DNA from 2 places in the Paraburkholderia sp. UCT31 genome. Region 1 is predicted to be linked to the other one. Evidence: predicted binding sites of a transcription regulator. Region 1 holds the regulator's gene; the other holds the start of a gene.
What was found. The regulator LexA, encoded in region 1, represses DNA repair genes until DNA is damaged. The targets are predictions, from matches to a motif close to ACTGTATNNNNATACAGT.

Region 1 (15,866 bases):
CGCGAGGCTCGATGGCTCGATGCTCGGCGCGGCGTTCAGGCGAATCGTCTGCAACGTGATTGCGACCGATTCTAGAAGCGCGCCGTTTTTGTCACAATGATCATGTTTCGAAGCTTGCCTTGCCGGAAAAGCAAAGCGTCGCGCGTCGGCTCGAACCGCGGCACCCGCCCACCCATCGCACCGTTGCAACTGATTCGATCGAGGCGTCCAGGATGGCACGTTCACTGCATGGCATCGCGTTGCGTTATTTCGTCGAAGTCGCGCGCGGCGGCTCGCTGAGCGACGCGTCCGAGCGGCTGCACGTCGCGGTATCGGCGATCAGCCGGCAAATCGTGCGGCTCGAAAGCGAACTCGGCGTGACGCTGTTCGAGCGGCGTCCGCGCGGCATGACGCTGTCCGAGGCCGGTGAGCGGCTGCTGGCGTACGCGCAACGCAGCCTGCTCGAAGCCGAGCACGTGATGAAAGAGATTAGCGGCCTCGCGAGCTTGCACGGCAACCGGATCAAGATCGCGACCGCCGAGGGCTTTGCGGTCGACTTCCTGCCCGCCGCGATTGCGGATTTCCGCGCCGAGCACCCCGGCATCGATTTCACGCTGACCGTGATGTCGCCGGCCGACGCCACTCGTCACGTGCGCGACGGCGACGTCGATATCGCGCTGTCGTTCAGCCTCGCGCCGGAGAAGGGCGTGAAGGTCGAGCACACCGAACGCGCGCCGGTGTTCGTGCTGCTGCGCGCCGATCATCCCCTTGCGGCGCGCGCGAAACTGTCGCTCGCCGAGGTGAGTCGCTATCCGCTCGTGTTGTCGGAGACGGGGACCACGATTCGCCAGTTGATCGACATCACGTGCGCGCTCGAAGGCATCCTCCTCGAGCCGGACCTGATCTGCAACAACAGCGGCGCGAGTTATCGCTACGCGCAGCGGTCCGGCGCGATCATGTTCACGGGGCTGCTGTCGGTGCGCGACCGCTATGCCGACGACGGCTTCGTCGTGATTCCGCTCACCGACCCGCAGATGCGCCAGCGCAGCATCCAGGTGCAGACGATGGCGGGGCGCGAGTTGCCCCCGTCGGTGCGCACGTTTCGCGACCATCTGATCGCGCGGATCGCGGATGCGAAGCCGGTCGGGGCGCAGGCGTCGAAGGTCGCCGGTGGACGCGGTAAACGTACGCCGCGGCGCCCGCGAGCCGATGCATGAAATGCGACACATGCCCCGCACTAAGCGGCAAATGTTCTCCCGGAATCCGAATCACGACCTAAACTGTGGTGGACGGCAAGGACGGCCCTGAGAAAACGACCCTGATGGTGCGCGCCACGATCAGGGGAAACGCGGAACAATGACAGTCGAACCGCGGACCTGCCGCCCAGCCCGCGATGCTGCAATGCACACAAGCGGCAATAGATGGACCCAAATAGAAACGCGGCGCGTCGTCCCGATGGCGCGTTGCCCACGACAGAGCGATAGGACCAACACAGCCATGGCGCAACAGAAAACCAATCCAAAACTCGAGCAGGCTCTCACGCGCGGTGATCTCGCGATCCGTCAGGCGAACTCGGCGCGAGCGACCGCCTTGTTGCGTGCGCTCGCCAAGATGATCGTCGATGCCTCGGCGACCATCGGCGTGGAAGCCTTCACGCTGATTCACGACGGCGACAAGATCTACGATCCCGCCGATGGTCTATGGCCGCAGGCGCTGCTGATTTCGCTCGACGGTCCGGTCGAGGACGCCGATCCCGACGAATTGCGCACGGTGCGGCTGATCGCGGATGATCCGGTCACCGTGTTCCGGGTGGAATGGCAGCGCGCCGATGGCAAGATCGGGCGTCACGAGGGCGGCCCGTTCGCGACGGTCGCGTTCATCTCCGACGTCGATATTCCGTGGACCGATGACGAGGACTGAGCGCGCACAACGATAGCAAACACGCCGTGCGACGACCGACGCGGGCGTCGTCTTGCGCGGGTGCAGGCGCGACGCGCCGCCCGCGCGTTCGGCTTACTTCATCATGCGACGCCGAAGCAGGATCGCCGACACGATGAAGCCGCCGACCGCATAAGCGGCCAGCACGCTCACATGGAGCGCCGCGTGCTCCATCGGCCGACCGAGCATCGCCGGGCGCATCAGATCGACCGCATTGGCGAGCGGCAGCGCGGCAGTCACCGCTTGCGCGGCGCCGGGCAGTTGCGAGATCGGGAAGAACACGCCGGAGAGCAGCAGCATCGGCGTGAGCACGAGCGTCTGATAGAACATGAAAAAGTCGTATGACGGCGCGAGCGCCGTCACGATCATCGCGAGGCTCGCGAACGCGAGACCGGCCAGCACGATGACCGGCAGCGCGAGCAGCATCGACGGAAAACTCGCATAGCCGAGCGCGCCCGCCACCAGCATGATCGCCACACCCGACAACACCGATTTGCTGGCGGCCCACACCACCTCGCCGAGCACGATATCGCCGAGCGTGAGCGGCGTATGCATGATCGCTTCCCACGTGCGCTGCACGTGCATGCGCGAAAAGCCCGAATACATCGACTCGAAGCTCGCCGACATCATCACGCTCGACGGCACCGTGCCCGCCGCGAGGAACGAGATATACGACACGCCGTCGACGTGCCCGACCATTAGTCCGAGCCCGAGGCCGAGACCGAACAGATAGATCATCGGATCGGCGAAGTTGCCGAACATCGACGCGATGGCGAGCTTTTTCCACACCAGGTAATTGCGGCGCCACACCGCGATCCAGTTCGTGGCATTGGCGGGGAAGGCACCGAACGGTTCCTGCGCCGATGGCGTGCCGTCGTGGGTTTCGTAAGTACGTGCGTCCATCAAGTGTCTCGCTATGGGTTCAGTCCTGCATTTCGCGACCGGTGAGCCGCAGAAACACATCCTCGAGATTCGCCGGCCGATGCAGATAGCGCAAATCGGCGCGCTGCTTGAGGCGCATATGCACGGGCTGCGCGTCGTTCACATAACAGAACAGCGTCTCGCCGCTGATCTCGGTGCGCTCGGCGAGCGGCGCGAGTTCGTCACGCAACGCAAACGGATCGGGGCCGTAGATCTCGATCACGTCGCAGCCGATTTCGGACTCGATCAACTCGCGCGGCGCGCCTTCGGCGATCTTGCGGCCTTCCTCGATCACGCACAGGCGATGACACAGCCGTTCGGCTTCTTCCATGAAGTGCGTGGTCAGCAGGATGGTCTTGCCGCGCGCGAGCAGCGAGCGCAGCCGCTCCCAGATCAGATGGCGCGCTTGCGGATCGAGACCGGTGGTCGGCTCGTCCATGATCAGCACGTCGGGATCGTTGATCAGCGCACGCGCGAGCGTGAGGCGCCGCTTCATGCCGCCCGACAGTTCGCTCACGCGCGCGTCCGCCTTGTTCTCGAGGCGAGCGAATTCGAGCAGACCCGGCACCGCCGCGCGACACTGCCCGGCGCTCAGACCGAAGTAGCGACCGAATACGAGCAGATTTTCGCGCACCGTGAAATCGGGATCGAGGTTGTCGAACTGCGGCACCACGCCGACGCGCGAGCGCGCGAGGCGCGCGCGGCCCGGGATCGGCTCGTCGCACAGCCGGATCGCGCCGGCGTCGGGCGCCGCAATGCCGAGCAGCATGCGCAATGTCGTGGTCTTACCGGCGCCGTTGGGGCCGAGCAGCCCGAAGCATTCGCCGGTGTTCACATGAAACGACAATCCGTCGACGACCGTTTTTTCGCCGTAGCTTTTCCTGACCTGATGGAATTCGATGGGGGCGGTGGGCATGGCTCGAGCAAGGCTCCGGAAGAAGACACAACGTACGCGCAAGACACACAACATACCTGCGATGCACGCATTGCGCACGCGAAGCCGCTTACTCCAGGTATCGGATCGCCGATGCGAGCGGGTGTCCGGGAACGCGTCGTGCGTGGGGTGCGATGCGCTCGTCGGTGTCGATTGGCGCCGCTGATTGGCGGTGGCACGACTGGCACGTCAACCGGCCCGCAGTGTGTCGACGCAGCGTTCGCAAACGAAATTTTGCATTGCGGCATCCGTGTGCAAACGCTGCGTCGGGTCGCCCAACGCTTGTGCAGACTGGATCGGCATGCACCGAGTATGCACTTAGCGTTTTCCATCCCTTGCAAGCCGAATTGCGGCGCACCATGATTGATTCAGACCGCGCTTTCCGCGCGAATGGAGAAAACAGATGGCGAGCTACCAGAAAATCCTGTTGTGCTACGACGGCTCGCGCGAAGGCCGCAAAGCCCTGCGTTGCGGTGCCGATCTGGCGTTGGAACTGAAGGCGGAAACGCATCTGCTGTCGGTCGTCGACATGCGTTCGAGCATCGCGCAGAGCGCGGGCCTGTTGACGGACGTCGCCTGCGGCAGCTTCGAAAAAACGGCCCGCGAGATTCTGCAGGAGGGCGTGAACTGGCTGACCGAGCGAGGCGTGAGCGCGCAAGGGCATTTCGCATTCGGTCATCCGATCGACGAGATCGCCAATCTTGCCAACGAGTTGCAGGTCGACCTCGTGGTGGTGGGCCATCGCTGCCGGACCGGTTTGTCGCGGTGGTGGATGGGGGCGGGCAACACGCCGCTGCTCGACCGCGTGTCGTGCAGCATTCTGGTGGCGTGCTCGTCCGCGCAGGAGCAGCAGCAGGCGGCTGCGGCGTAATGGGCTAGTGAGGGACGCGAAGCCGCGCGCCCCGTCATCTAGCCCAGATGCGAATAGACCCTGTCGCGTGGCCGGCCCCGATGGCCAGCCACGCATCCCATCCGGCCAGGCTTCAATCTCACTCGTTCAGATTGATCGCCGCGAGCTTCCACGTGACCAGACCTTCGCGACGAAAGATTGCCGAATAGTTCGCGTTACCTTCGCCACGCCGGTACGTGATGACAAACTCGTTGAGACTGCGATAGCCGGCCGTGCTTTGACGCCCGGGCGGCGGGGCGCTTGCCTGCGTGGTGGTGTCGCCCGCGGCTGGTGCGGCCGGCGCTTCGCCGCCCGCGGCTGGCGGCGCGGACGGTTGCTCGCCCGGCGTGCCGCGCGGCGGCATGCCGTTCAGCAGCGCCGCGACGCCGTCGGGTGTCGCATAGGCATCGACGAGCGGGCCGATCAGCGTCACGCCGATCACCGCGCCGATCGTGGCCATCTTGTTGCCGGCATCCGCCTCGAGCCGGCGTGTCAGCATGGCGCCCACCTGTTGCTTCAGGCTATCGCGTAGCGCGGGAAAGTCCACATACTGATTGACGGTTTGCACGTCGCGCGCATCGGCGGCGCGTTTGAGATTGTTCACCGCCAGATACGGTGACGCATAAATAAAGCCCAGCGCGGCAATCACGATCACCACGATCAGCGTGATCAGCAGCGGCCGGGTGGCGCTGCCCTGTGTGCGTTTCCGAATTGTCATCGAATGGGACTCCACGTCAGTGATGATCTAACGTCGACCACGGCGAGGTCGAAACGACCCCATCCCACGCGAATCTCTGAACATCCGAAGTGCTTGTTGCATGCGTACTCAGGATTCGCTCAGGCTTCGAACACCGCGCCGTGCACGTTGGCTTCGTCGGCTATGCAACGATCGATCATACGGCATACGGCGTCGACCGTGCCGACCATGATCAGTCGCGACGGTCCATGATAGACCCGCACCGGCGCGCGACGCGCGGGCTCGGCGATGTTCAGCGCCGAATTCAGCGACACGCGCGCGAATGCCGGCAACGACGACGGCAGACCGGAAGCTTCGGCAGCCGCGTCGAACAGCGACGGCGTGCGCGCAGCGGGCGCCTCGATTAGCGCGCAGGGCGTGAGCTTGCGCAGATGGCGCAGACGGCCGAACTGGCGAAAGGGCAACAGGCGGGCAAGGCGTTCCATGAGTCTCTCCAGGCGATTCGGCGTAGATGCGGGCGTAGATGCGGGCGTAAATGCGGGCGTAAATGCGGGCGTAAATGCGGCTTGGGTTGGACAAACCGGCGCAAGCGTTCCGGCGACAGCGAAAGATCAGAACTCGCTGGGGCGGATCAGCCCGACCGCGATCCCTTCGAGCGCGAAATCGGCGCTGCCGGATTCCACGAAGATGTTGTCGTAATCGGGGTTTTCGGCGATCAGTTCGATGCCGTTCGGCCGGCGCTTCAGACGTTTGACCGTTACGTCGTCGCCAAGCCGCGCAATGATGATCTGGCCGTCCTTCGCTTCGGTGCGCTTTTGCACCGCGAGCAGGTCGCCGTCGAGAATGCCCGCGTCGCGCATCGACAGGCCGCGCACCTTCAGCAGGTAGTCGGGCTTGCTCGAGAACAGCGCCGGGTCACACGCGTAGTGCTGCGAGATATGTTCCTGCGCGAGGATCGGGCTACCCGCCGCGACCCGGCCGATCAGCGGCAACGACAACTGCATCAGGCCCGCATGCGGCAGGGTGAACTGATACGGCGCGTCCTCCTGCCCGGACAGCAGGCGGATGCCGCGCGACGCGCCGGCCGCGAGTTCGATCACACCCTTGCGCGCCAGCGCGCGCAGATGCTCTTCCGCGGAATTGGCCGAGCTGAACCCGAGTTCGGCGGCAATTTCCGCGCGAGTGGGCGGAAAGCCGGTGCGTTCGATCGCGCGGCGGATCAGATCGAAAACCTGCTGCTGTCGTGCGGTGAGTTTTGTCATGGCCACTGTATGTATGAACAGGTGACTGTATTTTTATACAGTATTCGGCGCATTTCAAGCTTTACTTTAAGTTCGGCGCAAGGGTCGCGCTGGGGCGTCGTTTATCGGCGACATGACGGCGTTGTCGGCGTCCCAACAGCCGACGCATCTGTCGTTACCACTTTTAAGCATTAAAAAATGAAGAAACATTATTTTTAATAATGAAAGCGCTTCGATAGACTGGCCTCCGGTTGGCGCTCATGTGCACGTGACTGCGACGCAGAACAACACCAGACGCTCATCAGCGGACATCACGCGGAGAAAAATTGAAATGAACCATCGGCATACGGGGCTTGCGGCTCGAACCAGAAAACTGATCGCGGCGCTCGCCGTCGGCGCGGCGGGTGCGCTCGGCATGTTGGGCGCAAGCGGCGTCGCGCACGCCGACACCACGCTGTTGAACGTGTCCTACGATCCGACGCGCGAGCTGTATCAGGACATCAATCAGGCATTCGGCAAGGAATGGAAGGCGAGGACCGGCGAAGCCGTCACCTTCAGGCAGTCGCACGGCGGCTCGGGCGCGCAGGCTCGCTCGGTGCTCGACGGACTGCAGGCCGACGTCGTGACGCTTGCGCTCGCCTATGACATCGACGCGCTCGCGAACAAGGGGCTCGTCGACAAGAACTGGCAAAAGCGTCTGCCGGACAACGCATCGCCGTACACGTCGACGATCGTGTTTCTGGTGCGCAAGGGCAACCCGAAGCACATCAAGGATTGGGACGATCTGGTGAAGCCGGGCGTGTCGATCGTTACGCCGAATCCGAAGACCTCGGGCGGCGCGCGCTGGAATTATCTGGCCGCGTGGGCGTACGCCGAGCATCAACCGGGAGGCAACGACCAGAAGGCCAGGGAGTTCGTCGGCAAGCTGTACAGGAACGCCGGCGTGCTCGATTCGGGCGCGCGCGGCGCGACCACGAGCTTCGTGCAGCGCGGTATCGGCGACGTGCTGATCGCGTGGGAAAACGAGGCGTTCCTGTCGCTGAAGGAGTTTGGTCCGGACAGGTTCGAGATCGTGGTGCCGTCGGTGAGCATTCTGGCCGAGCCGCCGGTCGCGGTGGTCGACAAGGTCGTCGACAAACACGGCACGCGCAAGGTGGCCGAAGCGTATCTGAACTTCCTGTATAGCGAGCAAGGTCAGGAGATCGCCGCGCGCAATTTCTATCGTCCGCGTTCCACCAAGGTGCCGGCCGATCTGACCGCGAAGTTTCCGAAGCTGAAGCTGTACACGATCGACGATTCGTTCGGTGGTTGGACCAACGCGCAGAAGACCCATTTCGCGGACGGCGGCGTGTTCGATTCGATTTATCAGCCGCAGTAACCACCGCCTGAGTCACCGCCAGGGGCAAAAGGGCGCGCCCAATGGGCGCGCTTTCGGCTAACCGGGGTCCGGTGGCCAGCGGTGCGGCAGTACCGCAGTACCGCAGTACCGCAGCACGGCAAAACGAACAACCGCGCGAGCATCAACCATGAACGAGTATCCAGCATGACCATGTTGACCTTCCGCAAGCCGAGCGCATTGCCCGGTTTTGGCCTGACACTCGGCATCACGGTGGCTTATCTGAGCCTCGTGGTGCTGATTCCATTGGCGGCGACCTTTCTGAAAACCGCGACGCTCGACTGGGACCAGTTCGTGCGCGCGGTCACGTCGCCGCGTGTGCTCGCGTCGTATCGGCTGACGTTTTTCTCGGCGCTAGGCGGCGCGCTGATCAACGCGGTGTTCGGCTTTCTCGTCGCGTGGGTGCTGGTGCGCTACACGTTTCCGTTCAAGCGTATCGTCGATGCGGTCGTCGATCTGCCGTTCGCGTTGCCCACCTCGGTGGCGGGCATTTCGCTCGCGGCCGTGTATGCGGGCAACGGCTGGATCGGCCAGTTCCTCGCGCCGCTCGGCATCAAGATCGCGTTCACGCCGGCGGGCGTGCTGGTCGCGCTGACGTTCATCGGCCTGCCGTTCGTCGTGCGCACCGTGCAACCGGTGCTCGAGGAGTTCGAGCGCGAGCAGGAGGAGGCGGCCGCGTGTCTCGGCGCGTCGCGCTGGCTCACGTTTCGCCGCGTCGTGCTGCCGGCCGTGTTCCCGGCGGTGCTGACCGGCTTCGCGCTCGCCTTTGCGCGCGCGCTCGGCGAATACGGCTCGGTGATCTTCATCGCCGGCAATGTGCCGATGAAGTCGGAGATCACGTCGCTCCTGATCATCACGAAGCTCGAGCAATACGACTATGCGGGCGCGACGGCGCTCGCGGTCGTGATGCTGGTCGTGTCGTTCCTGATGCTGCTGTCGATCAACACGCTGCAGTGGTATCTGCAGCGGCGCACGAGCCGCGGCAAGACGGGATCGGCGCCAGTGGCCACGAGCGTCGCCGCTATCGGTGGAGGTGTGCAATGAGCCGCGTTCCGACCCACCCGGCGAGCGTGGCGCGTCGCCCCGATCCGGTCAGCGAGCCGGCGCTCGTGCGCTGGCTGCTGATCGGCCTCGCACTGCTGTTTCTCGCGCTGTTTCTGGCCGTGCCGCTCGCCGCGGTGTTTTACCAGGCGCTGAACAAGGGGCTGCGTTTTTACTTCGAAGCGCTCGCCGATCCGGATGCGCTGTCGGCGATCAAACTGACGCTGCTCACCGCGGCGATCGCGGTGCCGCTGAACCTCGTGTTTGGCCTCGCGGCGTCGTGGTGTATCGCGAAGTTCGAATTCCGCGGCAAGGCGCTGCTGACCACGTTGATCGATCTGCCGTTTTCGGTGTCGCCGGTGATCTCCGGTCTGATCTACGTGCTGATGTTCGGCGCGCAGGGCTGGTTCGGCCCGTGGCTCGAAGATCACAACGTGCAGATCATCTTCGCGGTGCCGGGCATCGTGCTCGCGACGATCTTCGTCACGTTCCCGTTCGTCGCGCGCGAGCTGATTCCGCTGATGCAGGCGCAGGGCAACGACGAGGAAGAAGCCGCGCACGTGCTCGGCGCATCGGGCTGGCAGACGTTCCGTCGCGTCACGCTGCCGAACGTCAAGTGGGGTCTGCTGTACGGCGTGATTCTGTGCAATGCGCGCGCAATGGGCGAGTTCGGCGCGGTGTCGGTCGTGTCGGGCCATATTCGCGGGCAGACCGACACGATGCCGCTGCACGTCGAAATCCTCTACAACGAGTACAACTTCTCGGCCGCGTTCGCCGTGGCCTCGCTGCTCGCGCTGCTGGCGCTGGTCACGCTGGGGCTCAAGCTGTTGGCCGAGCGTCATATGTCGGCGGAACTGTCGGCGGCGCGCGAAGTGCCTGCGTATGCGGGGCCCGTGTCGCCTTCCGGCGCTTCGCAGGCCAATAGCGCGCAGGCCGCTTCGCATTCGTTTTTCGTCAACGCCGCGCCTGCGTCGCAGCGACATCCGCTCAAGCAAGGAGAGCTGTAAATGGGTATCACCGTTCGTAACCTGCAAAAGCGCTTCGGCGATTTCGTCGCGCTCGACAACGTGTCGCTCGACTTTCCACCGGGCGAACTCGTCGCGCTGCTCGGGCCGTCGGGTTGCGGCAAGACGACGTTGCTGCGTGTGATCGCCGGCCTCGAATACGCGGACGGCGGCCGGGTCGAGCTGCAAGGCCAGGATGTCGCGGCGGTCGGCGCGCGTGAGCGCGAGGTCGGTTTCGTGTTCCAGCACTACGCGCTGTTCCGGCATATGACGGTGTTCGAAAACGTCGCGTTCGGGCTGCGCGTGAAGCCGCGCAAGGAACGTCCGTCGGAGAAGGTGATTCGCGAGAAGGTGCATGAGTTGCTGAAGCTCGTGCAGCTCGACTGGCTCGCGCAGCGCTATCCGTCGGAGCTGTCCGGCGGCCAGCGCCAGCGCATCGCGCTCGCACGTGCGTTGGCCGTGGAGCCGAAGGTGCTGTTGCTCGACGAGCCGTTCGGCGCGCTCGACGCGAAGGTGCGCAAGGAACTGCGCAGCTGGTTGCGTCGCCTGCACGACGATCTGCATATTTCGACGATCTTCGTCACGCACGATCAGGAAGAAGCGCTCGAAGTGGCTGACCGCATCGTCGTGCTCAATCGCGGGCATGTCGAGCAGGTCGGCAGCCCACAGGAGGTGTACGACCATCCGCAGACGCCGTTCGTCTACGAGTTTCTCGGCGCGGCGAACCGTCTGCACGGCAGCGTCGATGCGCAAGGCTTCGTCGTCGATGGCGCGGCGCTGCCGGTCGCGATCGCGGCGGGTTTTAGGGGCCCGGCGTTCGCCTATGTGCGGCCGCACGATCTGCAGTTGTATCCGCAGGCGGCGGGGCATCGCGAGGGCATTGTCGTCGACGTGCGGCGCGTGGTGACGCTCGGCGGTTCGGTGCGCGTCGAGCTCGCCGGTCGCGAGGGCAATCTGCTCGAAGCCGAACTCGATCGCGAAACGTGGCGTGATCTGCAACTCGCGGTCGGCGACGGCGTGAGCGCGGTGCCGCGCGCGCTGCGGGTGTTTCCGGCGCGGTGAGATGGCGGCGCCGCTGTGCGGCGCTGAGGACAGGAGAGAACTTATCAGCCGTGCCGCGTGGATCGCCTGGCATTTGCGGCTCCAATAACTCAACTCTGGCGGAACCGGAGACACAACGATGAATTTCCAGCAATTGCGCTTCGTGCGCGAAGCCGTGCGGCAGAACATGAACCTGACCGAAGTGGCGAACGTGCTCTACACGTCGCAGTCGGGCGTATCGAAGCAGATCAAGGATCTCGAGGACGAACTCGGGGTCGACATCTTCATCCGCCGCGGCAAGCGTCTGACCGGGCTCACCGAGCCGGGCAAGGCCGTGCATCAGTTGATCGAGCGGATGCTGCTCGATGCGGAGAATCTGCGCCGCGTCGCGCGTCAGTACGCGGATCAGGACAGCGGCCACCTCGTCGTCGCGACCACCCACACGCAGGCACGCTACGCATTGCCGAAGGTGATTCGGCAGTTCACGTCGGTGTTCCCGAAAGTGCATCTGGCGCTGCGCCAGGGCAGCCCGCAGCAGATCGCGCAGATGATCATCAACGGCGAGGCGGATATCGGCATCTCGACCGAGGCGCTCGACCGTTTTCCCGACATCGTCACTTTCCCGTGCTATTCGTGGCATCACGTCGTGGTGGTGCCGAAGGATCATCCGCTCGTCGGCCGAGCGAATCTGACGCTCGACGAGATCGCCGAATTTCCGATCGTCACCTACGACCAGGACTTCACCGGCCGCTCGCATATCGATCAGGCGTTCGCGAAAGTGGGTGCGTTGCCCGACGTCGTGCTGACCGCGATCGACGCCGACGTGATCAAGACCTACGTCGAACTCGGCATGGGCATCGGCGTGGTCGCGGCAATGGCCTACGACCCGAAGCGCGACAGCGAACTCGTCGCGCTCGACACGCAGCATCTGTTCGAGGCGAGCACGACGCGTGTCGGCTTGCGCAAGGGCGCGTTCCTGCGCGCGTACGCCTATCGGTTGATCGAGATGTTCGCGCCGCAGTTGAGCGAGGCAGACATCGCGGCGCAGTTGCGCGAGGCGGCTTAGAGCCGCGAGCAGCTTAGGGTGGGACTTGCACCCGTCGTCAATACTTGTGGCGATGAGTGCAATTGGGCACCGCATGAGATTTGAGCCCGCTCGCGCGTTGCGCACGCTCGCGCAAGCCGAACCCGCGTCCGGTCTTCCACGCATGGCGACGCGAAGCGCATCGCTTACAATCGCCGCCATGAATACCTCGACTTCTCCCTCTCTCCCGATTCCCCCCGGCCATAGCACCGCGCCGACGCTGCCGCGCATCGCGGTGCTCGCGACCGGCGGCACGATCGCCGGCGCGGCCCCGGATGCGGCCAATACGTCGGGCTATCAGGCGGGCGTCGTCGGCGTCGATCAACTGCTCGCGGCGGTGCCGGCGTTGTCTACGGTCGCGCGAATCGCGCCCGAGCAGATCGCCAGCGTCGACAGCAAGGACATGTCGCTGCCGCTGTGGACCACACTCGCGCAACGCATCAACGCGCTGCTCGCGACGGACGACGTCGACGGCCTGGTGGTCACGCACGGTACCGATACGCTCGAAGAAACCGCCTATCTGCTGCATCTGACCGTCAAGTCGGACAAGCCGGTCGTGTTGACCGCGGCGATGCGCCCGGCGTCGGCGCTTTCCGCCGACGGTCCGCTGAACCTGCTAAACGCGGTGACGGTCGCCGCGCACGCGGCGGCACGCGGGCAGGGCGTGCTGGTCGCGTTTAACAACCGGATTCACAGCGCGCGCGACATTGTGAAAACGAGCACCTATGCGGTCGATGCTTTCCAGTCGCCTGAGATTGGCGCGCTCGGCTGGGTGCAGGATGGCCGCGTCGAGTTCCAGCGCGGCGTGGTGCGCGCGCATACGGTCGCGAGCGAATTCGCAATCGATGCGGCGTGGCCGCAGGTGGAGATCGTCACGAGCTATGCGGGCGTGTCGCGGATCGCCATCGATGCGCTGGTCGCCGCGGATGTGCGCGGCATCGTCGTGGCGGGAACGGGCAATGGCTCGATCCACCAGTCGTTGCAGCAGGCACTGGCGGATGCCGCGTTGCGCGGCGTGGCGGTGGTGCGCTCGTCGCGCGTGGGTTCGGGGCATGTGATGCGCAACGGCGCGGCGGCCGACGATGCGCTCGGTTTCGTCAGCGCGGGTTCGCTGAATCCGTACAAGGCGAGGGTGCTGCTGATGCTGGCGCTGGCCGCGGGCCACACTGCGCCGGCGGCGTTGCAGAAGGTGTTCGATACGTATTGATTGGCGAATCCGACAGCCGGACACCCGACGACGACGTCTGACCGACCAAGGCTTCCCCGTCACCGACGGGTGCCGCTGCGGACCCCACTTGCCGCTCTCAGCCCAGAGCGGCGCGATTTGCCCGTTACGCCGCGCCGGCAACCCAAGCTGCCGTGCAACGAACGGGCGCCCCACCTGTGTTCACCGCGACGTCGCCGATGCCGAAGCGGCAACCGGCGGAATCAACGGCGAGCTGAACTGAAGAGGAAGCACGAAGACCTCAAGCCGCCTTCGCTTCCTCGCTATCCGGCGCTTGCGCGACTTCATGATTCGCCATGATTTCGAGCGCGCGCACCATCGCCGAGTGATCCCACGCCTTGCCGCCGTTCGCGGCGCAGACGCTGAACAGTTGCTGCGCGCTCGCGGTATGCGGCAGCGCGATGCCGAGCTTACGCGCGCCATCGAGCGCGAGATTCAGGTCCTTCTGATGCAGCTCGATGCGAAAGCCCGGACTGAACGTGCGCTTCGTCATGCGCTCGCCATGCACTTCGAGAATCCGCGACGACGCGAAGCCGCCCATCAGCGCGCGCCGCACCCGCTCTGGGTCGGCGCCCGAGCGCGACGCGAACAGCAGCGCTTCCGCGACCGCTTCGATGTTCAGCGCGACGATGATCTGGTTCGCGACCTTGCAGGTCTGACCCGCGCCGTTGTCGCCGATCAGCGAGATGTTCTTGCCCATCAGTTCGAACAACGGCTTGGCCAGCGCAAAGGCTTTCTCGGGACCGCCGACCATGATCGTCAGCGACGCATCCCGCGCGCCGATTTCGCCGCCCGACACCGGCGCATCGAGATAGTCGACGCCGAGCGCGTTGATCTTCTTCGCGAACGCCTGGGTGTCGAGCGGCGAGATCGAGCTCATGTCGATGACGAGCTTGCCTTTGGCGAGGCCGGCGGCGACGCCGTCGTCGGCGAACAGCACGTTGGCGACGTCCGGCGTGTCCGGCACCATGATGATGACGATGTCGGCGGCCTGCGCGACGGCGGTTGAACTGGCGACCACGCTCGTGCTCTTCGCGATGTCGTCCGGTACCGGATACGCGCCGTTCACGAACAGCGAGTGACCGCCCTTGATGAGGTTGCGCGCCATGTGCGCGCCCATGATGCCGAGTCCGATGAAGCCGATCTTTGCCATGTGTGTGAATCTCCAGGGTTATAGGGGGCGTGCGTTGAGGCTTCAGGGTTCCGTCAGGAACCCCAAGGCGCCTCAAGCCGCCGCATGCGCCGCGCCGCGCGCTTGACCTGCCACGCTTTGCACCCAGCCGAGGCCGGCATCGGTCGTCGTGCGCGGCTTGTATTCGCAACCGACGTAGCCGTCGTAGCCGAGCGAGTCGAGCAGCGCGAACAGATACGGATAGTTGATCTCGCCGGTGCCCGGTTCGTGCCGCCCAGGGTTGTCCGCGAGCTGGATATGCGCGATCTGCGCGAGGTTCTTTTCGATCGTCGCCGCGAGTTCGCCTTCCATCCGCTGCATGTGATAGATGTCGTATTGCAGGAACAGATTGTCCGAGCCGACCTCGCGAATCACGTCGAGTCCATCGCGCGAACGGTTCAACGCGAAGCCCGGAATGTCGTACGAGTTGCATGGCTCGACGAGCAGCCGGATGCCGGCCTTCTTGAGCTCGCGCGCGGCAAAGCGCAGGTTGTCGACGATCGTTGCGCGGGCGGTGTCGGCGTCGACGTTCGCGCCCGCAATGCCGACGAGGCAGTTCAGTTGCGGCACCTTCAACGCGCTTGCGTATTCGATCGCGCGGCCCACGCCTTCCTGAAACTCGGCGACCCGATCGGGCAGGCACGCGATGCCGCGTTCGCCGGCTTCCCAGTTGCCGGCCGGCAGGTTGTGCAGCAGCAGCTTGAGGCGGTTCTGCTGCAGACGTGCACTCAATTCGGCGATCGAATACGGATAGGGAAACAGGAATTCGACGGCATGAAAGCCGGCGTTGGCCGCTGCCGCGAAACGGTCGAGGAACGGCACTTCGTTGAACAGCATCGTCAGGTTCGCTGCGAATTTAGGCATGGTGCTTTTGTCTCTCAGGTCGGTCAGGGAGTGGCGCGCTGGTCTCGATGAGGGGAGGGCGCGGAGCATGAGCCCGGCCCTCGCGCATCGAGCGCGCTGAATGCTGCGAATACCGCGAAGACGCAACGCTCAATCGAGCAGGCTGATCGCCGTCGGCGCATCCTCGCGCTTTTCCGCCAGTTCCTCGAACTCGTTGATCGCGTCGATCTCGGTGCCCATCGAGATGTTGGTCACGCGTTCGAGAATCACTTCGACGATCACCGGCACGTTGAACTCGGCCAGCATCGACTGCGCTTTTTGCAGCGCCGGCTTCAGCTCTTCCGGCTTGAGCACGCGAATCGCCTTGCAGCCGAGACCAACGGCCACCGCGACGTGATCGACGCCATAGCCGTTCATCTCCGGCGAGTTGATGTTCTCGAAGCCGAGCTGCACGCAGTAGTC
Region 2 (15,866 bases), on a different contig from region 1:
CCGAATCAAGAAAGTTCATGTTCGCTGATCGGCACCGTGGGCACAACTAGCGATACTACCCGATTGCCGCAAAGCAGCGCCGCGAACAATAAACCGCTGCGTTGACACTTCGTTGACAGGGCGCAGAAACGACAAGGGGTTAGCCGAAGCTAACCCCTTGTTTTATATGGTGGCGAATCAGGGACTCGAACCCCGGACCTGCGGATTATGATTCCGTCGCTCTAACCGACTGAGCTAATTCGCCGAAAGAAGCGAGATTATGCTGGGGCCACCGGAGGCTGTCAACCCCAGGCTCACAACTTTTTCAGATAGCTTCGGCTGTCGGTCCACTCAATCCTTCGCGTAGATATCCGAGTCCTTGGTTTCGCGCACGAACAGCATGCCGATCACGAAGGTGACCACCGCGATGATGATCGGATACCAGAGCCCCGAGTAGATGTTGCCCTTCGCCGCGACGATCGCGAACGCGGTGGCCGGCAGGAAGCCGCCGAACCAGCCATTGCCGACGTGATACGGCAGCGACATCGACGTATAACGGATGCGCGTCGGGAACATCTCGACCAGCATCGCCGCGATCGGCCCGTAGACCATCGTCACGTAGATCACGAGGATCGTCAGGATCACGATGCTCATCGGCCAGTTGATCTGAGCCGGATCAGCCTTCGGCGGGTAGCCGGCGGCCTTCAGCGTCGCGGCGAGCGTCTTCTCGAACGTCTTGGCTTGCTCCTTCGCGTCGCCGGCGCGGCCGTCGAACGTGTTGACGACCGTATCGCCCACGCGGATCTGCGCGATCGTGCCGGCAGGCGCCGCGACGTTGTCGTAGTTCAGGCCGGCTCGCGACAGCGCGCCCTTCGCGATGTCGCATGAGCTCGTGAACTTCGCCGTGCCCACCGGGTTGAACTGGAACGAGCACTCGGCCGGATCGGCGATCACGACGATCGGCGACTTCGCGGTTGCCGCTTCGAGCGCCGGGTTCGTGTAGTGCGTGAGCGCCTTGAACAGCGGGAAGTAGGTGAGGGCGGCGATCAGCAGGCCGGCCATGATGATCGGCTTGCGGCCGATGCGATCCGACAGCGAGCCGAAGAACAGGAAGAACGGCGTGCCGATCAGCAGCGCAAGCGCGATCATGATGTTGGCGCTCGAACCGTCGACCCTCAGCGTCTGCGTGAGGAAGAACAGCGTGTAGAACTGGCCCGTGTACCAGACGACAGCCTGGCCGGCCGTCAGGCCGAGCAGCGCGATAATCACGACCTTCAGGTTCTTCCATTGGCCGAACGCTTCGGAAAGCGGCGCCTTCGAGGTCTTGCCCTCGGCCTTGATGCGCGCGAACACCGGCGACTCATGCAGTTGCAGGCGAATCCACACCGACACCGCGAGTAGCAGGATCGACACGAGGAACGGAATCCGCCAGCCCCAGGCGCCGAACGCGTCTTCGCCCATGAGCGTGCGAACGCCGAGAATCACGAGCAGCGACAGAAACAGACCGAGCGTGGCGGTGGTCTGGATCCATGCGGTGTAGAAGCCGCGGCGGTTCGCCGGCGCGTGTTCGGCCACGTAGGTCGCGGCGCCGCCATACTCGCCGCCCAGCGCGAGACCCTGCAGCAGGCGCATCGCGATGAAGAGCACCGGCGAAGCGATGCCGATCGCCGCGTAGCCCGGCAGGAAGCCGACGAGGAACGTCGACAGGCCCATGATGACGATCGTGATCAGGAACGTGTACTTGCGCCCGACCATGTCGCCGAGCCGCCCGAATACAATCGCGCCGAACGGCCGCACCGCGAAGCCCGCCGCGAAGCTGAGCAGCGTGAAGATGAACGCCGCGGTCGGATTGACGCCGGAGAAGAAGCTCTTGCTGATGAAGGCCGCAAGCGAGCCGGCCAGATAGAAGTCGTACCACTCGAAAACCGTACCCAGCGACGATGCGAAGATCACCCGCTTCTCATCGCGCGTCATCGGCACGTGCGAGATTTGCCCGCCAACGGTAGCCATATTGTCGTCTCCAATATTGATATATCCACGGATCGCCGGCACAGCCGTTCCCGTGCAACCGATTATTGGAGTGGAAACTTACGGCGTTCTGACTCGGCGCCTGAACCTGGGGTAGTCCGGTAAGTCGACGAATAGGCGTTCAATTTCCGTTAATGTGCCGGTATGTTCGCGCAACCCACGCTGAAATATCTCAAAAAACGCTGACCGTCAAGCTGACGATAGAGGCGCGTTAGGGTAAGTCCCGCCCCGTTCGAGCACGTGCAAGCTGATGCGCACCAGTGTGCCGGCGAGCCGCGGCGACTCCTGGTAGACGTTGTCGTCGATGGCGAGCTCGCCGCCGTGCATTGCCGCAATCTCGCGCACGATCGCGAGGCCGAGGCCGCTGCCGTCGCCCTCGCGGCCCAGAATCCGGTAAAAGCGCTCGACCACACGCGAGCGCTCGCTGGCCGGAATGCCGAGCCCGGTGTCCTCGACTTCCAGGTGCACGAGCCGCGCGGGGGCGTCGTGTTGCACGCGCACGGTGATGCGGCCGCCCGCCGGCGTATAGCGGATCGCGTTGTCGATCAGGTTCGACAGCATTTCACGCAGCATCACCGGATTGCCGGCGACTTCGACGGGCTCGTCGGGCGCTTCGTAGCCGATGTCCATCTGCTTCGCGAGCGCGGCCTGCACCCATTCGCGCACCGCGCTGCGCGCGAGTTCGCCCAGTTCGAGCGGCGTGAAGATCTGTCCCGACCGACGGTTTTCCGCGCGCGCCAGCGCGAGCAATTGCGTGACGAGCCGCGCGGCCTGCTCGGAGCTCGTCGCGATCTGTTCGAGCGAGCGACGAACCTCGGCCGACGCGTTCTGGCGCAGCGCGAGCTCGGCCTGGGTGCGCAGGCCGGCCAGCGGCGTTTTCATCTGATGCGCGGCGTCGGCGATGAAGCGCTTCTGCAGCTCCATGTTCTGTTCGAGGCGCGTGAGCAGATCGTTGAACGACGTGACGAGCGGCTCGATTTCCGGCGGCGCGCGGCGCGCTTCGAGCGGCGACAGATCGTCCGGCCGGCGCGCGCGGATATGCGCCTGCAGCGCATGCAGCGGCTCGAGCCCGCGCGACAGCCCGAACCACACGAGCAGGATCGCGAGCGGCAGGATCACGAACTGCGGCAGGATCACGCCCTTGATGATGTCGTTGGCGAGCTGGCTGCGCTTGTCGAGCGTTTCGGCGACCTGCACGAGCACGGCCTGCGCGCCCGGCGTCTGCGGAAACTCGACGGTCGTGTAGGCGACGCGGATGTCGTTGCCGCGCAGCACGTCGTCGCGGAATTCGACGAGGCCCGGCGGCGGGCGGTCCTCCTCGTGCGGCAGTGGCATGTCACGCTCGCCGGCCACGAGCTCGCCGCGCGCGCCGAGCACCTGAAAGAACACGCTGTCGACGTTGTCGGCGCGCAGGAAATCGCGCGTCGACTCGGGCAGCGACAGCTCCGCGACGCCATTGACCGGATGGATCTGGCGCGCGAGCACGTAGGCGTCGGTTTCGAGCGCGCGGTCGAACGGCCCGTTCGCGATCGACTTCGCGACCAGATAGGTGACCGCGAGGCTCATCGGCCAAAGCAGCAGCAGCGGCGCGAGCATCCAGTCGAGAATTTCGCCGAACAGCGAGCGCGGACGCGCTTCGGCGGCGGCTTCGGTTTCGTCGGGCGCGGCGAACGGATTGGCGTAGCGCGCGTCGCGCGCCTCGTCGAGGTCCGCCGCGTGCGCCGTGGCGCGATCAGCGCGTGCGGACATCGCTGGCCTCTATTTGTAGTGGTGGCTCGCCGGCATCGCGGTGGACGACGGCGCGGTGGACGATTGTGCCGCTTGTGCCGTCTGCGGCGCGGAGCCGGCCGGGGTGGCGGGCGCGCTCGCATTCGCCGGCGGCGCCGCTTTTTCGAGACAGTAGCCGAGCCCGCGCACGGTGATGATGCGCACGCCGCTCGGTTCGATCTTCTTGCGCAGCCGGTGCACGTAGACTTCGATCGCGTTGTTGCTGACTTCCTCGCCCCATTCGCACAGATGGTCGACGAGCTGCTCTTTCGAGACCAGCCGGCCGATCCGTTGCAGCAGCACTTCGAGCAGACCGAGCTCGCGCGCCGACAGATCGATCGCCTGGTCGTTGACGTAGGCGATGCGGCCCACCTGATCGAACGACAGCGAGCCATGCCGCACGACGGTCGGGCCGCCGCCCGCGCCGCGCCGTGTCAGCGCGCGCACGCGCGCTTCGAGTTCGTTCAGCGCGAAGGGCTTGGCCATGTAATCGTCGGCGCCGAGGTCGAGGCCTTTGACGCGTTCGTCGACGCTATCGGCGGCGGTCAGGATCAGCACGGGCAGGTTCGAATTGCGCGCGCGCAGGCGGCGCAGCACCTCGAGCCCGGACATGCGCGGCAGGCCCAGATCGAGGATCAATAGGTCGAACGTCTGCATTGACAACGCGGTATCGGCTTCTACGCCGCTTTTCACGTGATCGACCGCATAGGCCGATTGGCGGAGTGATCGAACCAGACCATCCGCGAGTATGCTGTCGTCTTCGGCAATCAGAATTCGCATGATGCGCCAGCCTGGCTTTGCCGGCACCGTGGGGTTGCCCCGGCGCGCAGCGGTCTCCGAACATTATTGTGGGTAGTTGGGGCGATGCGACAGTAAAAGATGCGCGTTCGCATCACAATCGCGCTTGCCAAAACTACTGTTTTTTTATACAGTGTCTGCGTTTCGTGTGATGTCCTGGAGACTCCGCTCAATTCGAGTGGAACCACGGGTGCACATCTGCCTCAGACGCCGTTCATCATAGCAAAGGACGATTCATGGAAGAAAGCAAGAAAGGCTCGGCTGGACTGACTGCTGAAAAGAGCAAGGCTCTCGCCGCCGCGCTCGCGCAGATCGAAAAGCAGTTCGGCAAAGGGTCGGTCATGCGGCTCGGCGCAGGTGAGGCAGTCGAAGACATCCAGGTGGTCTCCACCGGATCGCTCGGCCTCGACATCGCACTGGGCGTCGGCGGTTTGCCGCGCGGCCGCGTGGTCGAAATCTACGGTCCGGAATCGTCCGGTAAAACCACGCTGACGCTGCAGGTCGTCGCCGAAATGCAGAAGCTCGGCGGCACCGCGGCGTTCATCGACGCGGAACACGCGCTGGACATTCAATACGCGGGCAAGCTCGGCGTGAACGTCGCCGACCTGCTGGTCTCGCAGCCGGACACCGGCGAACAGGCGCTCGAAATCGCCGACGCGCTGGTGCGCTCGGGCTCGATCGACATGATCGTGATCGACTCGGTCGCGGCGCTGGTGCCGAAGGCGGAAATCGAAGGCGAAATGGGCGACTCGCTGCCGGGTCTGCAGGCGCGTCTGATGTCGCAGGCGCTGCGCAAGCTGACCGGCACGATCAAGCGCACGAACTGCCTCGTGATCTTCATCAACCAGATCCGCATGAAGATCGGCGTGATGTTCGGCAACCCGGAAACCACCACGGGCGGTAATGCGCTGAAGTTCTACGCGTCGGTGCGTCTCGACATTCGCCGCATCGGCTCGATCAAGAAGAACGACGAAGTGATCGGCAACGAAACCCGCGTGAAGGTCGTCAAGAACAAGGTGGCGCCGCCGTTCCGTGAAGCGATTTTCGACATCCTGTACGGCGAGGGCATCTCGCGTCAGGGCGAAATCATCGACCTCGGCGTGCAGGCGAAGATCGTCGACAAGGCCGGCGCATGGTACAGCTACAGCGGCGAGCGGATCGGTCAGGGCAAGGACAACGCGCGTGAATTCCTGCGCGAAAATCCGGATATCGCTCGCGAAATCGAAAACCGTATCCGCGAATCGCTGGGCGTTACCGCGATGGCGAACGCCGTGACCGGCGCGGACGCTGAAGTCGCGGGCGAAGAAGAGTAAGCATCAAGTGATACGCAAAGGCCGGCCGCTGTCCGGTTTCGACTCCGGACGCTATCCGGACGGCCCGCGCGACGCGGCGGACGGATCGCCTGAATCCGGCGATCCGTTCGAACCGTTCGACGCACATGACCGCGCTGCGGGCCGCGACCCGCAGCGTACGCGGTCTGCGCCCGCTGCAGCGTCGTCCAGCCGGGATTCCTCCGGACTCGATTCCCCAATCCCCTCCGAGGTCACCTACACCCGCTCGCGTCGCCAACCCGGCGAAGAGAAGCCGGGCCAGTCCGACAAAGACGACAGCAGAAAATCCCAACGCCCCGCCCGTTCGCTGAAAGCGCGCGCGCTCGGCTATCTGTCGCGCCGCGAATATAGCCGCGCCGACCTCGCCCGCAAGCTGAAGCCTTACGTCGAGGAAACCGATTCGCTCGACACGGTGCTCGACGCGCTGCAGGCCGAAAACTGGCTATCCGACTCGCGCTTCGCGGAAAGCCTGATCCATCGGCGCGCATCGCGGCTCGGCACGAGCCGCATTCTCGGCGAACTGAAGCAACACGCGCTCAACCCGGCGCTCGTCGAAGAGGCGAGCGCGCAATTGCGCGAAACCGAACTCGCGCGCGCCCAGGCGGTCTGGCGCAAGAAGTTCGGCCAGTTGCCGCAAACGCCGGCCGAGCGCGCGAAGCAGGCGCGCTTTCTCGCGTCGCGCGGCTTCTCCGGCGCGACGATCGGCAAGATCCTGAAGGGTATCGACGACATCGGGGACGGCGACTAACACGCCAGTCTCGACGGGTAGGGCAATTACCGCGCCGTAACCTGGCGCCAGGCCGTGCGCAATCGGGGCTGTCCCAAATACCCGTTATGCTAAAATCCAGACGTTTTCCAATCCGGCCTTTCCTTCCCGCATGTCGCTCTCCCCGCCAGTGTCCCGTCAGTTGCGCCATCGTCGCGCAATCAGAGCGGAAGCTTACGAGCGAGCCGATGGTCTGTGGGATGTGGAAGCGTGCCTGACCGACGAAAAGCCACGCGATGTGGCGCTTGCGTCGGGTGTCCGGCCCAATGGTCAGCCGATCCATGAACTCTGGCTTCGCATCACCATCGATCGCAAGCTCAATGTCGTCAACGCCGAGGCGTCGTCCGACTGGGTGCCCTATCCAAGGTTGTGCCAGGCCAGCAATCCCGCCTACCGTGCCCTCATCGGGCTCAATCTGTTCCACAACTTCCGTCGCGATGCTGCCCGTTTGCTGGCCGGCACGGCCGGTTGCACGCATCTCACCGAGCTGTGCGCGATCCTGCCGACCGCCGCGATCCAGGCGTTCGCCGGCGACGTATGGAACACCGATGACGGCACGCCGGGTGCGAACGCGGGTTCGGGAGACGAATCGTCTAACGGCACAGGCGGGCATTCCAACGACAAACCGCCATTCCAGCTGGGACGCTGCCACGCGCTGCGTTTCGACGGCGAGGCGGTGAAACAGTTTTATCCGCGCTGGTATGGTCATGCACCGCGTCCGGCGGAACGCGCGGCCTCGTCGGACGGCGCGGCGGCCCGCGAACGAAGCGGCGACGCGTCGGCCTGAACGGCGGCAACGGAATCGAAGTTCTATCCAACTCTCAGACTGAAGGGAATCACGCATGAAGATTCACGAGTACCAGGGTAAGGAAATCCTGCGGAAATTCGGCGTCGCGGTACCGCGCGGCAAGCCGGTCTTCTCGGTGGATGATGCGGTCAAGGCCGCGGAAGAGCTGGGCGGCCCGGTGTGGGTCGTGAAGGCTCAGATCCATGCGGGTGGCCGTGGCAAGGGCGGCGGCGTCAAGGTCGCCAAGTCGCTGGAACAGGTTCGCGAGTACTCGAACCAGATCCTCGGCATGCAGCTCGTCACGCACCAGACCGGTCCGGAAGGCCAGAAGGTGAACCGCCTGCTGATCGAAGAAGGCGCCGACATCAAGAAGGAACTGTATGTCGGTCTCGTGATCGATCGCGTTTCGCAGAAGATCGTCGTGATGGCGTCGAGCGAAGGCGGCATGGACGTCGAAGAAGTCGCGGAAAAGACGCCTGAGCTGATCCACAAGGTTGCCGTCGATCCGTCGACTGGCCTGAAGGACTCAGAAGCAGACGACCTCGCGAAGAAGATCGGCGTGCCCGACGCTTCGATCCCGCAAGCTCGCGCGATCCTGCAAGGCCTGTACAAGGCATTCTGGGAAACCGACGCATCGCTCGCCGAAATCAACCCGCTGATCCTGACCGGCGACGGCAAGGTCATCGCACTCGACGCGAAGTTCAACTTCGACTCGAACGCGCTGTTCCGTCACCCGGAAATCGTCGCGTACCGCGATCTGGACGAAGAAGATCCGGCTGAAATCGAAGCGTCGAAGTTCGACCTCGCGTACATCTCGCTCGACGGCAACATCGGCTGTCTGGTGAACGGCGCCGGCCTCGCAATGGCAACGATGGACACCATCAAGCTGTTCGGCGGCGAACCGGCGAACTTCCTCGACGTCGGCGGAGGAGCTACGACCGAGAAGGTCACCGAAGCGTTCAAGATCATGCTGAAGAACCCGAACCTGACCGCGATTCTGGTCAACATCTTCGGTGGCATCATGCGCTGCGACGTGATCGCGGAAGGCGTGATCGCGGCGTCGAAGGCCGTGTCGCTGAAGGTGCCGCTCGTGGTCCGCATGAAGGGCACGAACGAAGACCTGGGCAAGAAGATGCTCGCCGAATCCGGCCTGCCGATCATCTCGGCGGACAGCATGGAAGAGGCGGCTCAGAAGGTCGTCGCGGCTGCTTCGGGCAAGGCCTAAGCCAGCTGTCCACGGCGCATTTACCAGCTCATTTGCCAGGTTTACGAGTGGCGGCGCGCGAGCGACACAGGCGTGAAGCATCGCGCCGAGTGGCGCTACCGCGCGACGCCAAACGAACAGAGGTCAATACATGTCGATTCTGATCAACAAAGACACCAAGGTCATCACGCAGGGCATCACCGGCAAGACCGGTCAGTTCCACACGCGTGCTTGCCGTGAATACGCAAACGGCCGCGAAGCGTACGTCGCGGGCGTGAACCCGAAGCGCGCCGGCGAAGATTTCGAAGGCATCCCCATCTACGCGAGCGTCGCTGAAGCCAAGGCTGAGACGGGCGCGACCGTGTCGGTGATTTACGTTCCGCCGGCAGGCGCCGCCGCCGCAATCTGGGAAGCAGTCGAAGCCGACCTGGATCTCGCAATCTGTATCACGGAAGGCATTCCCGTCCGCGACATGATCGAGATCAAGGACCGTATGCGTCGCGAAAACCGCAAGACGCTGCTGCTCGGACCGAACTGCCCGGGCACGATCACGCCGGACGAACTGAAGATCGGCATCATGCCGGGTCACATCCATCGCAAGGGCCGCATCGGCGTCGTGTCGCGTTCGGGCACGCTGACGTATGAAGCAGTCGGCCAGCTGACCGCGATCGGCCTCGGCCAGTCGTCGGCAGTCGGCATCGGCGGCGACCCCATCAATGGTCTGAAGCACATCGACGTGATGAAGATGTTCAACGACGATCCGGATACGGACGCCGTCATCATGATCGGCGAAATCGGCGGTCCGGACGAGGCGAATGCCGCGCACTGGATCAAGGACAACATGAAGAAGCCGGTGGTTGGCTTCATCGCTGGCGTCACGGCGCCTCCGGGCAAGCGCATGGGCCACGCCGGCGCGCTGATCTCGGGCGGTGCGGACACCGCCGAAGCGAAGCTGGAAATCATGGACGCGTGCGGTATCAAGGTCACGAAGAACCCGTCGGAAATGGCGCGTCTTCTGAAGGCGATGCTGTAAATCGAATTCGCGTGCCGTTGGCGCGCGATTTTGATACGCTTACGAACTCCTTTCGTGAGCGGGCGGTCCCGAAAAGCGGAGGAGTGCAGACTCCCCCGCTTTTTTTTTCGTCCGCGCTTGCGCCGCGGTTCTGCCCGCGCGGTCGATTTTTTCTTATGCTTTTTTCCATGCTCGAATTCTTCACGACCCTCCATTGGGGCTCGGTCTTTCAGATCATCGTCATCGACGTTCTGCTCGGCGGCGACAACGCGGTCGTGATCGCGCTCGCCTGCCGCAACCTGCCGCAGTCGCAGCGCATGCGTGGGATCGTGTGGGGGACCGCCGGCGCGATCGCGCTGCGCGTCGTGCTGATCGCGTTCGCGGTCGTGCTGCTCGACGTGCCGTTCCTGAAGTTCGCGGGCGGCTTGCTGCTGCTGTGGATCGGCGTGCGCCTGCTCGCGCCGGCGCACGACGCTCACGACAACGTGAAGCCGGCCGACAAGCTGATCTCGGCGGTGAAGACGATCATCATCGCGGATGCGGTGATGAGCGTCGACAACGTGATCGCGATCGCGGGCGCGGCCGAAGCCGCGGAGCACGAGCACCGGTTGGCTTTGGTGATCTTTGGCCTCGTCGTGAGCATTCCGTTGATCGTGTGGGGCAGCCAGCTGATTCTGAAGCTGCTCGATCGCTTTCCGGGCATCGTACTGTTCGGCGCGGGCCTGCTCGGCTGGATCGCGGGTGGTCTGATGGTCAACGACCCGGCCGGCGACCGCTGGCCGATCCTCGACACGCCAGTCGCCGAATACGGGATGAGCATCGCGGGCGCGCTGTTCGTCGTGATCGTCGGTTATCTGTTGAAGCGCCGTAACGCGAAACGTGCGGCGGTGTGAGCATGGCGTTGACGGTGCATCGCTGCCTGATTCGTGATGTCGTCCGAATGCAAGCCTGGCCATCCGGCTGACTGTGACGCGCGAGCTTCGCTCGCTACGATTGAAACGCCTGTTCCCGATCCACGGGCCAGGCGTTTCTCGTATCAGGAGTCTGCCGATGATCGTTACCCTGCCATATTCCCCATACTCTCAATCGACGCAATCCTCGCGTAGGTCGCGCCGCGCACGCTGGCGCGCGAGCTGGTTCGCGCGCATCTGCCGCCGCTGCGGCGTCGGCTTCACGCTGATCGAGTTGATGATCGTGCTCGCGATCGTCGGCGTGATCGCGGCCTACGCGATTCCCGCGTATCAGGACTATCTGGCGCGCAGCCGGGTCGGCGAGGGCTTGTCGCTCGCGGCGTCGGCGCGGCTCGCGGTGGCCGAAAACGCCGCGAGCGGCAACGCGTTCAGCGGCGGTTATGCGTCGCCGCCCGCCACGCGCAACGTCGAGTCCATCCAGATCGACGACGACACTGGTCAGATCACGATCACGTACTCGACGCGTGTCGCGCAGGCCGGCGCAAACACCATGACGCTGGTGCCGTCGGTCCCGGACAACGTCGATGCGCCGAGCGCGCGAGTCGCGTTGAGCAAGGACGCGGTGCAGACCGGCGCGCTGACGTGGGAATGCTTTGCGAGCGGCAAGAGCGCGTCGTCGTTGCCGGCGCCGGGTTCGGGGCCGATGCCAAGCGAGGCGCCGACGCTCGCCGCGAATCTGGCGCCGCCCGAATGCCGTTCATAAGGGGCAAATGAGTGAGTGAACGAGACAGCAGCCGAGCGCTGACTGGATGAGTCGAAGCCACAACGTAAAAGGCTGATTTTCAGCCTATTTCGGCCGGACCGGCGCACAGTGCAACGAAATTTTTGTATAGTGCGCCGGTTGCTGACGCCCACCGTTGATTCGATGCCCACCCCTTTCGCGCGCTACCTGTCTCTCGTACTGCTGGCTCTTGCGTTGATCCTGCCCTACGCGGTTGCCAACCATACGTATCCGATCCCAACCTTCTACGCCGAATTCACCTCGCTCGCGCTGTTTCTGCTGACCGGGGCGGCCGTCGTGCTGCTGGTCGCGACCACCCGGCCGCGTGTGAGCTTCGCGTCGCCCGCGGTCGCGCTCGTACCCCTGCTGTTCGGCCTCGTGCTGGTCGTGCAGACGCTGGTGCTGCCGGTCGCGGAGCCATCGATGAACTGGCTCGGCGCGGGCTTCCTGCTCGCTGCGTGGATGGCCGTGCATGTGGGCTACGGCTTCACGCGCGTGAAGCTCGACGAGACCGCGTTGCGCTGGGCGGCGGGGGCGTTGATCGTCGGCGGTCTGTTCGCGGTGTTCAGTCAGGTGATCCAGCTGTTTCACCTCGAGGCGCGCGTGGCTCCGCTCGTCGTCGCGTACAACATAACCGTCGAGCGCCGGCCGTTCGGCAACATGGCGCAGGCGAACCACCTCGCGACGTATATCGCGTTCGCGATGGCGGGCGCGCTGTACCTCGTGCAGACGCGCCGCATCGCGGTGCCCATCTGGCTGCTCGTGTCGACGATTTTCTCGGTCGGCCTCGCGCTGACCGTGTCGCGGGGTCCATGGCTGCAGATGGGCGTGATCGTTGTCGCCGGCTTCTGGATGGCCTTCGCGCAGACTCGCAACGAACCGCAATTGCGCCGTAGCAACCGTGAATGGCTGGTGCCGATCGCGCTCGCGGTGCTGTTTTTCGTGGTCAATGCGCTGATCCGCTGGGCCAACGTGCGCTTTCACCTCGAACTCGCGCAGTCGGCGGCCGAACGCTTCCAGGATGCCGGCCAGATCGCGCCGCGCCTCGCGCTGTGGAAATACGGCTGGACGATGTTCAAGCAGCATCCGCTGCTCGGCGTCGGCTGGGGCGAATTTCCGAGCCATCAGTTCGAGCTCGTCAAGCAGCTGGGCGGCGTCGAAATCGCCAACAACTCGCACGACATTTTCGTCGACCTGCTCGCGAAAACCGGTCTGATCGGTCTCGCGATCGTGCTCGTGGGTCTCGTCGCGTGGCTCGTGCGCATCGTGCGTGCGCCGCAAAGCGCCGCGCGCGTGTTCGGCATCGCGCTGATCGGCGTGCTGACGATGCATGCGCTCGTCGAGTATCCGCAGCAGTACATGTTCTTCCTGTTGCCCGCGATGTTCGTGTTCGGCCTGCTCGAAACGCGGCCGTTGCGCGCGGTGCCGGCGAATCTGTCGCTCGGCGCGTTCGCGGTGGTGGTGTTCGGCGGGCTCGCCGCGCTGTATCCGGTGTATCGCGACTATGCGCGTGCCGAGGTGCTCTACTACGGCGCGCGCCCGGCCGAGCAGTACGGCGCCGATCCGTCGTTCATGTTCGGCGCGTGGGGCGAATACGGTCTCGCGACGCTGCAGCCGATGAATCCGCTGAACCTGCAGCGCAAGCTCGCGATGCACAAGCAGGCGATCGCGCTGTTGCCGGGCGAGACGGTGCTGCGTCGCTACGCGGTGCTGCAGGCGCTGACCGGCGATACCGCGGCGGCGCTCGATACGGTCGAACGCTTGCGGATCTTCGCCGAGGAATTGAAAGACTGGCCGGCGCAGCTCGGCTATCTCTACCAGCTCGTCGACGAGCAGAAGTCGCTCGCGGGCTTCAAGCAGCAGTTGGTGAAGCGCTACGGCACACCGGCGCACGATGCGACGCCGGATGACGACAGCGACGAAGATTGATCGGACCGCGGAAGCTCAGGCGTGCTGGCGCCGCGGCTTCCTCCCTTCAAAGTTCAAAGCTCGGAATACTTCGCGGCCGTGCCTTTCGCCTTGTCGACGGGGTAGCGCGCTTCGTTCAGCTTCAGTTTTTCCGCTGCCGCGTCGACGAGATCGAAGCCGGCGGTATGGGCGACCAGCAGCAGATACATGAACACGTCGGCGCACTCGTGCCTGAGGTTCGTCGATTGCGCGGGATCGCCGAGCAGCGCGTCGATCTGCGCATCGGTCTTCCACTGAATCGTCTCCAACAGCTCGCCGGCTTCGATGCCCGTGGAGACGATCAGGTTGCGCAGCGTGTGAAACTGCCGCCAGTCGCGCGCGTCGCGAAACGCCAGTAGCTGCTCGAGCAGTTCGTCGATGGTCATGTTGCTATCCGATTAGTTGTCGAACCGCAGGTCAAGCTTGCGCCACCCAATCCCCCGATTTCCCGCCATGCTTCTCCATCACCTTCACATCGGTGATGGTCATGCCGCGATCCACCGCCTTGCACATGTCGTACACGGTCAGCAGCCCGATCTGCACGGCGGTAAGCGCCTCCATTTCGACGCCCGTGCGTCCAAACGTCTCGACCTGGACCGTGCAATGCACGCCGGGCATCTGCTCGTCGAGTTCGAAATCGGCCTTCACGCGTGTCAGCGCGAGCGGATGACAGAGCGGAATCAGATCGGCGGTGCGCTTCGAGGCCTGGATCGCCGCGATCCGCGCGATGCCGATCACGTCGCCCTTTTTGGCGTTGCCGTCGCGGATCAGCGCGAACGTGTCGGGCAGCATGCGGATCGAGCCACGCGCGATCGCGATGCGCCTGGTCTCCTGCTTGCCGCCGACGTCCACCATATGCGCGTCACCGGCCGCATCGAAATGAGTGAGTTCAGGCATGGTTGACTCCTTCAGAGGGCGCCTATCATAGCAGGGCGGCGCGGCCTCGAATCGTCGCGGCGACTGATTACATTTGCGCTGTGTCGTGCTCTGAGTTTTGCCTCGTACGCGTCCTGCGACGCCCTTGCCCATTATCTTAGTCCGGGCCACGCGCGGCGTTTTTCGACTTCGTCAGGCCGGCTTCGCGATGCATCCAAAACGATTCCTCGCTGCGTCGCTATCCGTCGCACTCGCGATCGACATCGCACGGAGTGCCGGTCACACCGACGAAGCCGCGCGTCTCGCCGAGCTCGCGCAGAAGCGCTGGCCGCAATCGAACGCGGCGATCGACATGCATATCCGCACGCTGTTCACGCTGCATCGCTTCACCGACGCGCAGGCGCTCGCGAAGCAGGAGACCCGGGCGCATCCCGATCAACCCGCGTGGTGGCTCTATCTCGCGCAGGCGAGCGCGGGCAGTGGCGATGCATTGACGCAGCATCGCGCGATGGCGGAGAAGTTCGCGCTGGAGGGCGCGTGGCCATCGGCGATCCGGCAGATGAAGGACGCGCGCGACCTGAAGACGATCGGCTATTACGACCTCGCGACCGTCGACGCGCGCCTGCACGAGATGGAGAGCCGCTACAAGGAGGAGCGGCTCGACGAGAAAGGGTAGGGTGGACGTGAGCGCGCGTCAGACCTGCGCCGCCGGGCTCGCAACGAAGCCAAAGCGCGCGGCCACCTGATCGCGTCGCACGCTTTGCAGCGGCAAGGTGCGCTGAACACTCCAGTGGAACGCACCGCTCAATGAGCCATCGTCGGCGAGCGTCGCGTGATCGGAGAAGATCTCGAGGTCGTGATCGTGCAGCACCGCGATACGTGCTGGCTGCGAGCGATCGGCAAACAGAATGCCGCCGTCTTCATCCACGAACACCGCCGCCGGCTCGAACGCGCCGCCGCCCTGGTCGTGCAGCGCGAGCGTTCCATCCGCGTGCGCGGACAATCTGACCACCCACGGCGTATAAGCCAGCTCGACATACACGCGCTGTGGTCCGTTCTGAAAAAACCACTGCCCGCGCTCATCGGCCTCATAGTTCCGGTTGATGAAGCCAAGCAGCGCCTCATGCCGGATCGGCACGCCGGGCGCGCCGCTCGTCTGGGCCGCTTCGTCGCGCATGCGCCAGTTGCCGCGCCGGTCGAGCATCAGCCAGCCGGTGCAACTCGGCACGTTCGGCCATTTGGCGAGCGCCTGTTTGACGATGTCATCCATGATCGACGTGTCGCTCCAGATAGCCGAACACGCGCCGCGACAGCCAGTCGATGCGGCCCGGGAACGGCCCGGTCATGAAGCCCGCGTGGCCGCCGTGCTCAGGCTGATAAAGCTCGACCGCCGCCGACACCTCGTGCCGCGACGGCAGCGCTTCGGCCGGCAGGAACGGGTCGTTGCGCGCGTTGAGCACGAGCGTCGGCACCTGAATGTGCGGCAGCAGCGGGCGGGTGGTTGCGGTGCTCCAGTAGTCGTCGGTATCGCGAAAGCCGTGCAGCGGCGCGGTCACGACGTTGTCGAACTCGTACATCGTGCGGCTCGCGAGCATCGCGTCGCGATCGAACAGGCCCGGGAACTGCTCGAGCTTCTGGTTGGCCTTGTGCTTCAGCGTCTTCAGGAAGCTGCGCGTGTA

Region 2: recA (recombinase RecA) is a predicted target of LexA. The motif match lies at 4,690-4,707, and genes of this name have one in related genera.

The regions. Positions count from the first base shown of each region.
Region 1 covers NZ_VZQP01000083.1:3,308-19,173, reverse strand. The annotation lists gene F6X40_RS38105 (LysR family transcriptional regulator) at 213-1,196, shown strand; gene F6X40_RS38100 (hypothetical protein) at 1,477-1,899, shown strand; gene F6X40_RS38095 (ABC transporter permease) at 1,993-2,820, opposite strand; gene nodI (nodulation factor ABC transporter ATP-binding protein NodI) at 2,840-3,754, opposite strand; gene F6X40_RS38085 (universal stress protein) at 4,176-4,643, shown strand; gene F6X40_RS38080 (DUF2939 domain-containing protein) at 4,762-5,379, opposite strand; gene F6X40_RS38075 (hypothetical protein) at 5,499-5,843, opposite strand; gene lexA (transcriptional repressor LexA) at 5,970-6,620, opposite strand; gene F6X40_RS38065 (sulfate ABC transporter substrate-binding protein) at 6,931-7,977, shown strand; gene cysT (sulfate ABC transporter permease subunit CysT) at 8,143-9,039, shown strand; gene cysW (sulfate ABC transporter permease subunit CysW) at 9,036-10,043, shown strand; gene F6X40_RS38050 (sulfate/molybdate ABC transporter ATP-binding protein) at 10,044-11,102, shown strand; gene F6X40_RS38045 (CysB family HTH-type transcriptional regulator) at 11,221-12,147, shown strand; gene F6X40_RS38040 (asparaginase) at 12,326-13,372, shown strand; gene F6X40_RS38035 (2-hydroxy-3-oxopropionate reductase) at 13,632-14,543, opposite strand; gene otnI (2-oxo-tetronate isomerase) at 14,616-15,425, opposite strand; gene gcl (glyoxylate carboligase) at 15,555-15,866, opposite strand, start outside.
Region 2 covers NZ_VZQP01000023.1:108,325-124,190, reverse strand. The annotation lists tRNA gene F6X40_RS20760 (tRNA-Met) at 168-244, opposite strand; gene F6X40_RS20755 (MFS transporter) at 331-1,989, opposite strand; gene F6X40_RS20750 (sensor histidine kinase) at 2,197-3,756, opposite strand; gene F6X40_RS20745 (response regulator transcription factor) at 3,766-4,554, opposite strand; gene recA (recombinase RecA) at 4,809-5,885, shown strand; gene recX (recombination regulator RecX) at 5,893-6,651, shown strand; gene F6X40_RS20730 (DUF2889 domain-containing protein) at 6,782-7,456, shown strand; gene sucC (ADP-forming succinate--CoA ligase subunit beta) at 7,512-8,681, shown strand; gene sucD (succinate--CoA ligase subunit alpha) at 8,812-9,693, shown strand; gene F6X40_RS20715 (TerC family protein) at 9,861-10,565, shown strand; gene F6X40_RS20710 (pilin) at 10,723-11,346, shown strand; gene F6X40_RS20705 (PglL family O-oligosaccharyltransferase) at 11,509-13,293, shown strand; gene F6X40_RS20700 (nucleotide pyrophosphohydrolase) at 13,347-13,697, opposite strand; gene moaC (cyclic pyranopterin monophosphate synthase MoaC) at 13,729-14,208, opposite strand; partial or broken gene F6X40_RS20690 (M48 family peptidase) at 14,438-14,863, shown strand; gene F6X40_RS20685 (DUF2946 family protein) at 14,882-15,457, opposite strand; gene F6X40_RS20680 (hydrolase) at 15,450-15,866, opposite strand, start outside.